2 regions of the Streptococcus iniae genome follow, and region 1 is predicted to be linked to the other one. Evidence: predicted binding sites of a transcription regulator. Region 1 holds the regulator's gene; the other holds the start of a gene.

What was found. The regulator HrcA, encoded in region 1, represses chaperone genes, less so after heat shock. The targets are predictions, from matches to a motif close to TTAGCACTCNNNNNNNNNGAGTGCTAA.
Region 2: the regulator HrcA is predicted to act here: its motif matches at 3,387-3,413, upstream of Q9317_RS03000 (ATP-dependent Clp protease ATP-binding subunit).

The regions. Positions count from the first base shown of each region.
Region 1 is NZ_CP132230.1:1,744,401-1,751,944, reverse strand. Features, by position in the region: gene gatB (Asp-tRNA(Asn)/Glu-tRNA(Gln) amidotransferase subunit GatB) at 1-540, shown strand, start outside; gene Q9317_RS08675 (DMT family transporter) at 625-1,545, shown strand; gene Q9317_RS08670 (GlsB/YeaQ/YmgE family stress response membrane protein) at 1,608-1,841, shown strand; gene Q9317_RS08665 (ACT domain-containing protein) at 2,085-2,351, shown strand; gene Q9317_RS08660 (PFL family protein) at 2,363-3,700, shown strand; gene Q9317_RS08655 (histidine phosphatase family protein) at 3,773-4,480, shown strand; gene Q9317_RS08650 (M15 family metallopeptidase) at 4,470-5,213, shown strand; gene Q9317_RS08645 (glucosaminidase domain-containing protein) at 5,210-5,794, shown strand; gene hrcA (heat-inducible transcriptional repressor HrcA) at 5,930-6,964, shown strand; gene grpE (nucleotide exchange factor GrpE) at 7,001-7,544, shown strand, end outside.
Region 2 is NZ_CP132230.1:596,956-604,499, reverse strand. Features, by position in the region: gene xseA (exodeoxyribonuclease VII large subunit) at 1-443, opposite strand, end outside; gene Q9317_RS03020 (bifunctional methylenetetrahydrofolate dehydrogenase/methenyltetrahydrofolate cyclohydrolase) at 567-1,424, opposite strand; gene Q9317_RS03015 (amino acid ABC transporter ATP-binding protein) at 1,500-2,234, opposite strand; gene Q9317_RS03010 (amino acid ABC transporter permease) at 2,231-2,920, opposite strand; gene Q9317_RS03005 (YkuJ family protein) at 3,038-3,268, opposite strand; gene Q9317_RS03000 (ATP-dependent Clp protease ATP-binding subunit) at 3,526-5,781, shown strand; gene Q9317_RS02995 (NUDIX hydrolase) at 5,908-6,354, shown strand; gene Q9317_RS02990 (DUF1827 family protein) at 6,411-6,713, shown strand; gene ileS (isoleucine--tRNA ligase) at 6,869-7,544, opposite strand, start outside.

The DNA.
Region 1 (7,544 bases):
CGTCGTGAAACATATGTTGAGACTCTTGGTCTTTCTGACTATGATGCCAACCAATTAACGGCTACCAAAGCCTTATCAGATTTCTTTGAGAAAACTGTAGATTTAGGAGGAGATCCTAAACAAGTCTCTAACTGGTTGCAAGGTGAAGTGGCCCAATTCTTAAATGCAGAAAATAAAACCATTGAAGCTATTCAATTAACACCAGAAAACTTAGTTGAAATGATTGCCATTATCGAAGATGGAACAATTTCTTCTAAGATTGCTAAGAAAGTCTTTGTTCACTTGGCTAAAAATGGTGGTTCAGCTAGAGACTATGTGGAAAAAGCAGGTTTGGTTCAAATTTCTGATCCAGAGGTTTTGATTCCAATTATTCATCAAGTTTTCGCAGATAATGAGGCAGCTGTTGCTGACTTTACATCTGGTAAACGTAATGCGGACAAAGCCTTTACAGGATTCTTAATGAAAGCAACCAAAGGCCAAGCCAACCCACAAGTTGCACAACAATTATTGGCTCAAGAATTGCAAAAACTCTTGGACTGATATTCACAAGATAAGATAAAAGAAGATAAGGACTGAGGGAGTCATCTGCCATCGGTCTTTTATCTTATAGCTATGAGGTATTAAATGACAGGTAAAAAAGGCAGTATCATGGTTTTAATTGCAGGAATTGCTTGGGGGATTTCAGGGGTTTCTGGTCAGTATTTAATGGCGCAAGGCATTGATGTTAACTTGCTGACGTCGCTTCGCTTGCTTATTTCAGGAATTGTCCTTTGTGGCTTTGCCTATTTTAAACAAAGGAGCAAAATGAAAAAAGTCTTAACTCAAAAGAAAATATTATGTCATATTATGCTTTTTAGTGTTTTAGGGCTTTTGCTGAATCAATATACATACCTGAATGCTATTAAATATACTAACGCGGGAACAGCAACTGTTTTGCAATATTTATCACCAGTCTTGATTCTGATTTTTGTCACTTCAAAGGAAAAAAGATGGCCTAGTGTTGCTGAAGCTGTTGCAATCGTATTAGCAATTTTAGGCACTGTTATCATTGCTAGTCATGGGCGATGGGATCAATTGGCAGTGACACCTCTTGGGCTTTTTTGGGGACTAACATCTGCTGTCACTTATGCCATTTACATTATTTTGCCAGCTCGCTTGATTGAGGAGTGGGGCAGTTTAGTTGTGATTGGTCTTGCCATGTTATTTGCTGGAGGTTCGTTTTCACTGGTGACTCGGCCTTGGAATGCTTCACTCGTTTTAACTTTTCCGATTTTGATGGCTTTATTTGGTTTGATTGCCATTGGTAGCATTTTTGCTTATACTGTTTTTTTGAAAGGGGCTAGTCTTGTTGGTCCTGTTAAAGGAAGTTTGTTGGCTTCGATAGAACCGGTTGCTTCTGTTGTTTTTGCCCTTGTTTTATTAGGGGATGTTTTTTACCCTATTGATCTTTTGGGAATGCTTTTGATTATGCTTGCGGTCTTTTTGATTTCGGTGCGTGACCTTATCTTATTAAGGCGTGAAAAAGCCTTTAATGCAAAAACATAGTCATCAATGTAATGAAAACTGAGAAATTATGCTATAATCTCATTAATTAGAAGGAGAACACTATGATTGGATCGATTATTGTTGGAGCTATTATTGGAATGATAGCAGGAAAAATCACCGAAAAAGGTGGGCAAATGGGTTGCTTTACTAATATTGCAGCAGGTTTAATAGGTTCTTCCGTTGGTCAAGCCTTGTTTGGTCATTGGGGAATTCATTTGGCAGGCATGGCCATTTTCCCATCAATCTTAGGAGCAGTGATTGTCATTGCAGTTGTTTCTTATTTTTTAGGAAAATAATCGAAAAAGCCCTCTGGAAATCCAAAGGGCTTTTTTGCAACATAAAAATGTCTTATCTTTTTAATGGTTGCATGCTTATTATAGTCTTCTTATATGTAGATTTGGTGTCAAATTGATGACAAAAAATGCTTTATTTGTCTTTCTTGATACCTTAGTGCAACTTTATTTGGGAATGCTTTAGAAATAATAGAAAATAAGATTTTTTTGTGGTAAAATTTAACAAAATATAAGGAGGTGCTTTCTATGAAAGCCATTATCACAGTTGTTGGGAAAGATAGTAAAGGTATTGTTGCAGGTGTTTCAGGTAAGATTGCAGAACTTGGATTGAATATTGATGATATTTCTCAAACCGTTCTTGATGACTATTTTACCATGATGACTGTGGTGTCAAGTGAGGATAAGAAAGATTTTACTGTTTTGCGACAAGAGCTTGACGTTTTTGGGGAAAAACGAGGCATTAAGATTAATATTCAAAGCACCGCTATTTTTGATGCTATGCATAACTTATAAGGAGAACTCAAATGGATATTAGACAAGTTCGCGAAACGATTGAAATGATTGAAGAACAACATTTTGATATTCGCACTATTACCATGGGGATTTCCCTTTTGGATTGTATTGACTCAGATATTAACCGAGCAGCGGAAAAAATCTATCAAAAAATTGTTTCAAAAGCGGGCAACTTAGTTGCAGTTGGTGATGAGATTGCGTCTGAATTGGGTATACCCATCGTTAATAAACGAGTTTCGGTAACTCCTATTGCTTTAATTGGTGCAGCGACGGATGCAAATGATTATTTGCCTTTGGCCAAGGCTCTTGATAAAGCAGCTTATGACATTGGTGTTGATTTTATTGGTGGTTTTTCGGCACTCGTGCAAAAAGGCTATCAAAAAGGTGATGAAATACTCATCAATTCTATTCCTCGTGCCCTTGCTGAAACAGATAAAGTGTGTTCGTCAGTTAATATTGGTTCAACCAAGTCAGGTATTAATATGACAGCTGTTGCAGATATGGGTCGAATTATCAAAGAAACAGCACAACTGTCAGACTTAGGTGCAGCCAAATTAGTTGTTTTTGCGAATGCTGTTGAGGACAATCCTTTTATGGCTGGTGCCTTTCACGGTGTTGGTGAAGCAGATGTGGTGATCAATGTTGGAGTCTCTGGACCTGGTGTGGTTAAGCGTGCTCTTGAGAAAGTTCGAGGAGAAAGCTTTGATGTTTTAGCAGAGACGGTTAAGAAAACAGCCTTTAAAATCACACGTATTGGTCAACTGGTTGGGCAAATGGCAAGTGAACGTCTAGGTGTTAAATTTGGTATTGTGGACTTATCGCTAGCGCCTACACCGGCAGTTGGAGACTCGGTTGCGCGTGTTCTGGAGGAAATGGGACTTGAAATGGTTGGCACTCATGGAACAACTGCAGCACTGGCATTGTTGAATGATGCTGTTAAAAAAGGTGGCGTAATGGCCTGTAACCAGGTTGGCGGCCTATCAGGAGCATTTATTCCAGTTTCAGAAGATGAAGGCATGATTGCTGCGGTGCAAAATGGATCGCTTAATCTAGAAAAATTAGAAGCCATGACTGCTATTTGTTCAGTAGGACTAGACATGATTGCCATCCCAGAAGAAACCCCTTATGAAACGATTGCAGCCATGATTGCTGATGAAGCAGCTATTGGTGTCATTAATCAAAAGACAACAGCGGTTCGGATTATTCCTAAAGGGAAAGTTGGTGATATGATTGCCTTTGGTGGTTTACTTGGGACAGCTCCTGTCGTGGCAGTTAATCCTAATTCCTCTGCCAGCTTTATTGCTAGAGGCGGCCAAATTCCAGCCCCTATACATAGTTTTAAAAACTAGTAGAAATACTCGCATGTTTTTGCGAGTGTTTTCATTTAATGCTATAATATAAAGGAGGATTTGGAGGATATTATGACTAAAACAAAACTATACATTGCTCGTCATGGCAAAACAATGTTTAATACTATTGGACGTGCTCAAGGCTGGAGTGACACCCCTTTAACAAAGTTGGGGGAAGAAGGTATTCGTGAACTTGGTTTAGGTTTAAAAGAAGCTGCAATCCCTTTTAAAGCAGCCTTTTCGAGCGATTCTGGCAGAACCATGTTAACCATGGAAATTATTCTAAGAGAGTCTGAAAATGAATTTCTTCCCTATACAAGGGATAAACGAATTCGAGAGTGGTGTTTTGGCAGTTTAGATGGGGCCTATGATTCAGAACTTTTCCTAGGAGTATTGCCAAGAACTAAGGCATTTGAGGGGAAAGAGAACATGAAAGATGTGACCTATCCAGAATTAGCTCAAAGTATTGTTGAAGTTGATACTGCCAATTGGGCGGAACCATGGGAAGTCTTGAGTAAACGGATTTATGATGGTTTTGAAGCTATGGCATTGGCTATTGAAAATGCTGGCGGAGGAAATGCCATTGTTGTCAGTCACGGCATGACCATTGGAACCTTTATGTGGTTAATTGATCCAAACCGTGAAAAACAATACATTGATAATGGTAGTATTTCAGTTGTGACCTATGAAAATGGTCAATTTGCTATTGAGACAGTGGGTGATATGACTTACCGTCATTGTGGGCGTCAGATAATAGAAAAGATGTCACATGAAAAATAATAACGTCTTAGGATTTCTTTTAAAGGGATTAATTGTTATTCTTTTCATTTCTTGTTTGTATATGTTTATTAAAGAAGACAGCACTCAAACCGTTCACAATCAACAAAGCAAACAAGTTGTAAAAAGCAGTCAGAAAAAAAATAAAGGTGCTCATTTGCCTAAGGTGTCTGCTACAGATTGGCAATTAACCTTGATTAATAGAGAAAATATGAAAGAGGAACTTAATCCTGTAGTGGTTGAGATAAATGGTATTTTTATTGATGAACGTATCGCAGATGCAACTGCGGAGTTTTTAGCTGCTGCACAAGCAATTGACCCTCAAGAACATTTAATCTCAGGTTATCGTAGTGTTGAAACACAAACGCAACTTTATCAGTCATATATTGAGCAGGAAATGGCTAGTGATCCAAGTTTAACCCCAGAAGCTGCAGAAAAACGTGTGCAAGCCTATTCACAACCTCCTAAAGCCAGTGAACATAATACAGGTTTGGCAATAGATATGGGAACATCGGATTACCTTAACCAAAGTTATCCAGATAGTGTTAAGCAAATTGAAAAAATTGCTCCTGACTATGGTTTTGTTTTACGTTTCCAAGAAGATAAAAAACACAGCACGGGTGTTGGCTATGAAGATTGGCATTACCGTTATGTTGGTAAGGAATCCGCGAAATATATGACAAAACATAATCTGTCATTAGAGGAATATATTGCATTATTGAAGGAGAAGAAATGAGAAATAGACTGAAATTCCAAGTGTTTTTGGTGATATTTGCAGCCTTTCTATTTTGTGTGATTATTCCGATGATTTTCCAATCAAAAACACCAGAGGCAAAACAAGTCGTTGCAAGTCCTTATACAACAGAAGAATTTATAAAGGTTATTAGTCGAGACATTAAACCACAAGCAGAAGCTTATGGCATTCGACCATCCCTTCTTATTGGACAAGCCCTTTTAGAGAGCCAAAATGGAACAAGCCTTTTATCTCACAAATACCGCAACCTTTTTGCTTTACAGGCAAGGACTGGTCAAGAATCAGTGCTCTTGGTAACAAGTCATCCTCTTGTTAATGCTGAAGCAAACAGTAAGGTTCGATTTGCTAGGTATAAAGATTGGCAAACATCCATTGAAGATTATTTAAGACGTTTAAAATCTGGTCAGGTTTGGGATAAGGAGCTTTATCGTAAACTTGCTACTCAAAAAGGTTATAAGGAACCTGCTAAAACCTTAGGTGAATACATTTATCCTTATGATAGCAACTATTCAAATAAGTTGATAAAAATCATTGAAGATCAGGAATTAACGCAATACGATTAAGGAATTAGCACTCTTTTAAAAGAGTGCTAATTTTTTGTGTTTTTTTCTTGACAAGCTCTTAATATGGAGTATAATGGAAATATAAGTTAGCAGTCTTTATATGTGAGTGCTAAGAGTGGAAGGGGTGGTTGCCTTGTGATTACGGAAAGACAAAATGACATTCTTAATTTGATTGTTGATTTGTTCACGCAAACACATGAACCAGTTGGTTCAAAAGCTTTACAAGCCAGCATTGATAGCAGTAGCGCAACCATTCGAAATGACATGGCTAAGCTGGAAAAGCTAGGTTTGCTTGAAAAAGCTCATACTTCAAGTGGACGCATGCCAAGTCCAGCTGGCTTCAAGTACTTTGTTGAGCATTCTTTAAATCTTGATAGCATTGATGAGGGTGATATTTATCATCTGGTCAAAGCATTTGATTTTGAAGCTTTTAGATTGGAAGATATTTTAGCAAAAGCTGGTCATGTTTTAGCTGAGATGACAGGCTACTCGGTAGCTATTTTAGATGTTGAGCCATCTCGGCAAAAATTAACCGCTTTTGATATCGTCCAATTATCAAATCATGATGCCTTAGCTATTTTGAATTTAGATGAATCAAAGCCGTTAACTGTACAGTTTGCTATTCCTAAGAACTTTCTAAGTCGTGACTTGGTTCGAATCAAAGAAATTGTAGACCAACGGTTAATAGGAAGAGAGTTGATGGATGTTCATTATAAATTAAGAACTGAAATCCCTCAGATTTTGCAAAAATATTTTACAGTAACAGATAATGTTTTGGATTTGTTTGACTATATTTTCAAAGGGCTTTTCCAAGAAACCATATTTGTTTCAGGTAAAATCAATGCACTCGATTACTCAGGTCTTAAAACCTATCAGTTTTTAGACAAAGAGCAAGAGTTAGCCCTTACCATTCGCCAGAGTATGGCTGAAAATGAGATGGCTACAGTACAAGTTGCTGATAGTAGCGAAGCAGCACTTGCTAATTTGAGTTTATTGACCTACAAGTTTCTCATTCCTTACCGAGGATTTGGCCTGCTCAGCCTTATTGGTCCGATTGATATGAATTATAGACGTAATGTTAGTTTAATTAATGTCGTCGGCAAAATACTGGCGGTTAAATTGAGAGACTACTATCGCTATTTGAACAGCAATCACTATGAAGTGAATTAGTAGAAAGCTGCGCTATTAAAATGAAAAAAGAAAGAGGTGCTTCTTTTGTCACAAAAACATGATGAAGACATCAAAAACGAAGAAATTATCGAAGAAGTTGAGCAAGAAGTAGAAGCTGACCAGCCAGTCCAAGAAGAAAGTCCTGAAAAATCAGAACTAGAACTTGCTAATGAACGTGCTGATGAATTTGAAAACAAATACCTTCGTGCACACGCAGAGATGCAAAATATTCAGCGTCGCTCAAATGAAGAACGTCAAACCTTGCAACGCTACCGTTCACAAGACTTGGCAAAAAAAATCTTACCAAGTCTAGATAATTTGGAGCGAGCATTGGCAGTTGAAGGCTTAACAGATGATGTTAAAAAAGGCCTCGAGATGGTTCAAGAAAGCTTAGTTCAAGCCCTTAAAGAAGAAGGTATTGAAGAAGTAACAGTTGAAAGTTTTGACCATAATTTGCACATGGCTGTCCAAACCTTACCTGCTGATGACGAACATCCAGCAGATACCATTGCTCAAGTCTTCCAAAAAGGCTACAAATTACATGAACGTCTATTAAGACCAGCAATGGTTATTGTTTATA
Region 2 (7,544 bases), 1.0 Mb from region 1:
ACAGCTCCACTTGGACTTGTCAAAACCCCAATTTTGGTCACAAACTGGGGAAGACTTTGCTTGTGTTTGTCTTCAAAATAACCTTGAGCCGCCAATTTATTTTTTAATTGTTCAAATTGTAAGGCCAAAGCACCTACGCCATCTGGCTCTGCCTTTTCAATAATAATAGAGTATGACCCAGAAGGTTCATAGATTTGAATCCTTCCAATAACATTTACTTTCATGCCTTCTTCAAGGTCAAAGCCTAATTTTTTGTAGGCACCTGCCCACATGGTCGCTTGAATAACTGCACCTTCATCCTTAAGTGAAAAATATTGATGACTGGGACGTTTACGAAAGTTGGAGACTTGACCCGTCAGGTAAACCCTTTCCAAGTAAGGGTCACGGTCAAACTTCATTTTCAAATATTTGGTTAAATGTGTGACACTTAGATAGTCTGGCATGGTCTAACCTTTCTAACTTCTTCTCATATCGAGTGAATACTAATGCAATTATACCATTTTTCGCTATAATTTGGGTGTTGAAAGAATGAAAAAAGAAGCCCTATGCTTCTCTTTAACAATGTTTTAGTCTGTAATGATACTACGGAGTGCTGATTGATAGGTTTGCTCTAATAGCATGGTTATGGTCATAGGTCCAACACCACCTGGAACAGGTGTAATATAGCTTGCTAAGGGTTCAACTTCATCAAAAGCAACATCACCAATTAACTTACCATTGTCATCACGATTCATCCCAACGTCAATAACCACTGCACCGTCTTTGACAAATTCTTTAGTGACAAAATGACCTTGACCAATTGCAACAATTAAGATATCTGCCCGTCTTGCAATTTTCTCCAAATGACGCGTACGTGAATGAGCTAGAGTGACTGTTGCATTTTTATCCAAAAGTAATTGAGCCATTGGTTTTCCAACAATATTAGAACGACCAATAATAACAGCATCTTTACCTTCTAAATCTATGCTGTATTCTCTAAACATTTCCATAATACCTGCTGGTGTACACGGAACCATTTGAGAACGGCCTGACCAAAGATGCCCAGTATTCATTGGATGAAAGCCATCAACATCTTTTTTAGGGTCAATTTCCAAAATAATTTTTTTATCGTTAATATGCTGTGGTAGCGGTAACTGCACCAAAATACCATGTATGGTTTCATCAAGATTGTACTGTCTAATGATTGCAATTAATTCCTCTTGACTCGTTGATTCTGAAAGTCTAATGGTCTCACTTTTAAATCCTGCAGCCAATGCAGATTTTTCCTTATTTCTCACATAGACTTGGCTTGCTGTATTATCTCCAACTAAAATAACCACTAAACCTGGGACAATGCCGTACTCTTTTTTCATGTCTGTGACTTTTTCTGCAAGGCTCGCTTGCATTTTTTGCGCTAAGGCTTTTCCATCAATTATTGTCGCCATTTGACTATCCTTTCATTTATTTTTTCTATTATATCAAAAAGAAGAAGCATTTGCCTCTTCCTTTTCCAATTTCTTTTAAAGAACCTTACTTAAGAAATCTTGTGTTCTTTCTTCACGAGTATTGTCAAAGACTTGGCTTGGTGTGCCTTCTTCAACAATTACACCACCATCCATAAAGATGACCCGGTCTGCGACTTCCTTTGCAAATCCCATTTCATGTGTTACAATCACCATTGTCATTCCCGATTTTGCTAAATCTTGCATAACAGCAAGTACTTCACCAACCATTTCAGGGTCTAGAGCTGATGTTGGCTCATCAAACAATAAGACATCTGGATCCATAGCCAAACCTCGAGCAATAGCAATCCTTTGTTGTTGTCCACCTGATAAACTAACGGGATAGGCATGAGCTTTTTCTGAAAGTCCCACTTTTTCAAGTAGTTCAAAGGCTTTCTTTTCAGCATCAGCTTTTGATTTGCCTTTGGTTTGAATCGGAGATAGGGTAATGTTTTCTAAAACAGTCATATTTGGAAATAAGTTAAACTGCTGAAAAACCATGCCCATTTTTTCACGCATCTTGAAGACATCATTTTTCTTATCAGTGATATCAACACCTTCAAAAGTGACCTGACCTTTAGTAGGAACTTCTAACAAATTCATACTTCTCAAAAGTGTTGACTTTCCAGAACCTGATGGTCCGATAATAACAACGACTTCACCTTGTTGAATATCAAGATTAATGCCTTTTAAGACTTCATTTTTACCAAAATATTTATGCAAATCATTAATTGCTATAATTGTTTCACTCATAATCCATTTACTCCTTGTCCCATTTTTGACTCAAGCATTTTCAAGAGTTGTGATAAAATTGTTGTCACCATTAAGTAGTAAAAAGCAGCAAACAGTAAAGGTGTAATTGGCAGATAAGTTGAAGACACGACTGTTTGAGCCCCATTCCACAATTCCATAACCCCGATAGTTTGAAGTAAGGCACTATCTTTAATAATGGTAATAAATTCATTGCCTAAAGCAGGTAATATATTTTTAAATGCTTGCGGTAAAATGACAAATCTCATTGCATTTTTAGGACGAATACCAAGTGAATAAGCTGCTTCTAACTGGCCTTTAGGAACAGCTTCAATACCTGCTCTGACGATTTCTGAAATATAAGCTCCGCTATTTAAAGAAATAATAATAATACCAGGCAATAGTCTTGAAAAATCAAGATCAAGAACACCAAAACCAATTGTTGGTAAGTTGTTAAAATGCATCCAAGCAAAGGCTATCATAATTTGAACAACCATAGGAGTTCCACGGAAAATCCAAACGTATAAGCTAGCCAACCAACTTAAGGGCTTAAAAGAACTGCGATTGGCAAAAGTAATCATGACACCAATAATTGTTCCAAAAAAGACGACGCTAGCTGAAATAAGGATGGTTACGATAACCCCATAATTAAAATAAGCCCAGTATTGGGGCAAAAAAGAAAAATTCATATAAACTCCTATTAGTATCAATTTAAGAATAAAAATAATTATAACATCAAATGAATAAAAATACAAGTTTAAAATAAATAAGGGAACTTACAAAGTAAGCTCCCTTATTCCACATGATTAATATAGTAAATCGTAGATTTCCATTGCAATTAAATCAATGCTATCAAAAGAATATGATTCACGTGCTTCAACATCTCTCAATGTGAAAACTGGTCCGCTTTCTGGGTCATTAGAAAATGCCACTTCAGCGACGACGACACCATCACGTTCAAAATTTCTTTTTAAATTACCACCATCAGTAATCATCAATTCAAGGCGGTTAATAATTCTCACCAAATGTGATTCCATTTCGATTCTCCTATTCCTTTATTGTCTTTATTATTTTAACATAAAAATGTCTAAACAAACACAAAAAGAAAGTTTTTTCTGATTATTTTACGTGAGATTTTCACTTTAAAACAAGCGATTAGCACTCTGATTAAAAGAGTGCTAAAAAATAAACTTTTTACTTGATTTCCCATTTTAGGGTGCTATAATATGAGTATAAAGTTTGACCTTTATTGACTAAAGGCATAACTGTCACAAAAAGCTTTGGAGGTAATCATATGCTTTGTCAAAACTGTAACTTAAACGAAGCTTCCATTCACTTGTATACAAGCTTAAATGGTAAGCAAAAACAAGTCGATTTATGTCAAAATTGCTATCAAATTATGAAAACAGATGCTAACAATCCAATTTTGGGAGGTCTTCATTCTAAAAGACAAGATTCTTCTATCAGTCCTTTCTTTGATGATTTTTTTGGTGATTTAAATCATTTTAAACCCTTTGGTCAATTGCCAAACACTCCGCAAGGCAACAACCAACAGCCCCCTATTAGAAACGACGGGCAACAACAAGGCCATCAGCAAACAACAAGCGCTCCTGCTCCTCAAGGACTTCTTGAAGAGTTTGGTATCAATATTACAGATATGGCTAAAAATGGTGATATTGACCCGGTTATCGGACGTGATGAGGAAATCGTGCGTGTTATCGAAATTTTAAACCGTAGAACGAAAAATAATCCCGTTTTGATTGGTGAACCTGGCGTTGGGAAAACAGCAGTTGTCGAAGGCTTGGCACAAAAGATTGTTGATGGAGAAGTCCCTCACAAACTCCAGCATAAACAAGTTATCCGCCTAGATGTGGTCAGTCTTGTTCAAGGAACTGGCATTCGTGGTCAATTTGAAGAGCGTATGCAAAAACTGATGGATGAAATCCGTCAACGCAATGATGTCATCTTATTTATTGATGAAATCCATGAAATTGTTGGTGCTGGTAGCGCTGGCGATGGCAATATGGATGCCGGTAATATTTTAAAACCTGCTCTAGCTCGTGGCGAGTTGCAATTAGTTGGTGCTACTACCCTTAATGAATACCGTATCATTGAAAAAGATGCCGCTCTTGAGCGGCGAATGCAACCTGTTAAGGTAGATGAACCATCTGTTGAAGAAACCCTTATTATTTTAAAAGGGATTCAGGCAAAATATGAAAGCTACCATCATGTTAAGTATAGCCAAGATGCTATTGAAGCCGCAGCTCATTTATCAAATCGTTACATCCAAGATCGTTTCTTACCTGACAAGGCTATTGATCTTCTTGATGAGGCGGGATCTAAAATGAACTTAACACTCAATTTTGTTGACCCTAAAGAAATTGATAAACGCTTGCTTGAAGCTGAAAATCTAAAAACTCAAGCAACGCGTAATGAGGATTATGAACGCGCAGCATACTTCCGCGATCAAATTACCAAGTATAAAGAAATGCAAAAGCAAAAATTGGATGATCAGGATATTCCTATTATTACCGAGAAAACCATTGAAGCAATTGTTGAGCAAAAAACCAATATTCCTGTTGGCGATTTGAAAGAAAAAGAGCAATCTCAATTGGTTCATTTGGCAGATGATTTGAAAAAACATGTTATTGGTCAAGATGAGGCTGTCACAAAGATTGCTAAAGCTATTCGCCGCAACAGAGTGGGACTAGGCAGCCCTAATCGACCAATTGGCTCCTTCCTTTTTGTTGGACCTACCGGTGTTGGGAAAACAGAATTGTCTAAACAATTAGCTATTGAACTTTTCGGTTCTGCTGATAATATGATTCGATTTGACATGTCAGAATATATGGAAAAACACGCAGTATCAAAACTTGTCGGTGCTCCTCCAGGATATGTTGGTTATGATGAAGCAGGTCAATTAACAGAAAAAGTTCGTCGTAACCCATACTCTCTTATCCTTTTAGATGAGGTTGAAAAAGCACATCCAGATGTTATGCATATGTTCCTTCAAGTGTTAGATGATGGACGTTTAACAGATGGACAAGGCCGCACTGTCAGTTTCAAAGACACTATCATTATCATGACATCAAACGCAGGAACTGGTAAAGTCGAAGCCTCTGTTGGATTTGGTGCTACTCGTGAGGGGCGTTCACAGTCTGTTTTAGGTCAACTCGGGAACTTCTTTAGCCCTGAATTCATGAACCGTTTTGATGGTATCATTGAATTCCAAGCACTTAGCAAGGATAATCTCTTACATATTGTTGATTTGATGTTAGATGATATTAATCAAAGACTTGAACACAACGGCCTTCATTTAGAGGTGACTCAAAAAGTAAAAGAAAAATTAGTTGATTTAGGCTATGATCCTAAAATGGGAGCTCGGCCATTGCGTCGTACCCTACAAGAACACATTGAAGATGCTATCACTGATTTTTACTTGGAAAATCCAAGCGAAAAAGATTTACGCGCCATCATGACAAGTAATGGTCAGATTGTCATTAAATCAAATAAAAAGAATGAAGTGACAAGTTACGAAACACCACAATAAGCCACAAATGCAAAAAGAATGAAGCTTTGGATTCATTCTTTTTGCTTTGAAATCTTTTTAACAAATTAATTATTATTCAAAGATTTATTGTTGAAAATTTAGTATAATAAAGAAAAGGAGAGACCTATGACAATTCCAATTTTCGGTGAAAAAATCCCTGACAAAGCCTATCAGACACGCTATGGCGTCTATGCTGTTATTCCAAATAAAGAAAATAGTCACATCGTTTTAGTGCAGGCACCAAATGGTTCTTGGTTCTTACCTGGTGGTGAAATCGAAGCTGCTGAGGACCATATTATGGCTCTTGAAAGAGAACTTGCTGAGGAATTAGGCTTCTCAGCTAAACTTGGTTATTATTATGGTCAAGCTGATGAATACTTTTATTCCCGTCATCGTGACACTCATTATTACAATCCTGCCTATCTCTATGAAGTGACTGATTATACCATTCTTGGCAAGCCACTTGAAGATTTCAATACCATCGCTTGGTTCCCAGTTGAAGAAGCTATTGATAAGCTAAAACGCGGAAGCCACAAATGGGGAATTGAGCAGTGGCTGGATAGACATCATTAATCATACCAATTGTACAAACCATTTTACATCATATCATACCCATAGGAGAAACCATCATGCGATTAATTAACACGACTAGCAGTCACCCCGAACTTGTCCAAAATCAACTTCGAAATACTGATGCTCAACTTGTTGAGGTCTATTCCGCTGGCAACACAGATGTTGTGTTTACTAAAGCTCCTAAGCACTATGAACTTCTCATTACTAACAAATACCGTGCTATCAAAGAAGATGAATTAGAAGTTATTCGTGAATTTTTCCTCAAACGTAAAATCAATACACAACATATTGATCCAGAGTTAACAAGGACGCTTCATACAGATAATCTTATTGAAATTTCATTTCAAATCACACAATAACAAGGGCTTAAAAGACAAAGATTGCAATTTTAGAAATGCGTCATCATTTGGCTTCACGACTTGCTCTAGTTAAAGAAAAACAAACAAGACTGTAACTCAAAATTTCAGTCTTGTTTGTTTTTTTATTTAGTATTTGACATTTAGCTCAAACTTTTTTAGGATTCAAAGCCTTGAGCTACTGCTTCTGGGAAACTTTCTTCAATGATTTTTGCACTGGCATCACAGACAAAAGCATTGTAGGAACGCATTCGTGTTGTAGGATCAATACGACGAGAACGTTCACACACTTCACCAATAGCATGTTCAACTTTAAAGGCTACACCATCGAATGCCACAGCATCAGAAGGCGCCTCAGACAAGTCAGCAATTGTTAATTGAGAAACAATAAGAAGTAAGGCAACATCACTGTCTAGTGCTTCTAAAAGTGTCTTAACTTCTTGACCAGCATAGATTGTTAAATGAGCTTCTAGTGATTTACCAATGACTTTTTCATTACGAGCTTCTTCCAAAGCTTTTTGAGCTTGATTACGAAGTCCCATAAAGGCATCCCAAGCTTCAATAATTTCTTCTTGACCTGTAAAGAACTCTGCCTGCGGAAGTTCCGTCAATTGAACAAATTCTTCTTCCTCAAATTCTAAATATGTCCAAATTTCTTCTGCAGTATGCGGCAGAATTGGCGTCAAAAGTTTTGTGATTTTAACTAAGATATCATAAAATACGGTTTGCATGCGACGACGGCTAAGGCTATTAGCTGCATCAATATAAACAACATCTTTAGCAAAATCAAGGTAGAAGGCTGACAAGTCAACAGTTACAAAGTTAACCACTGCC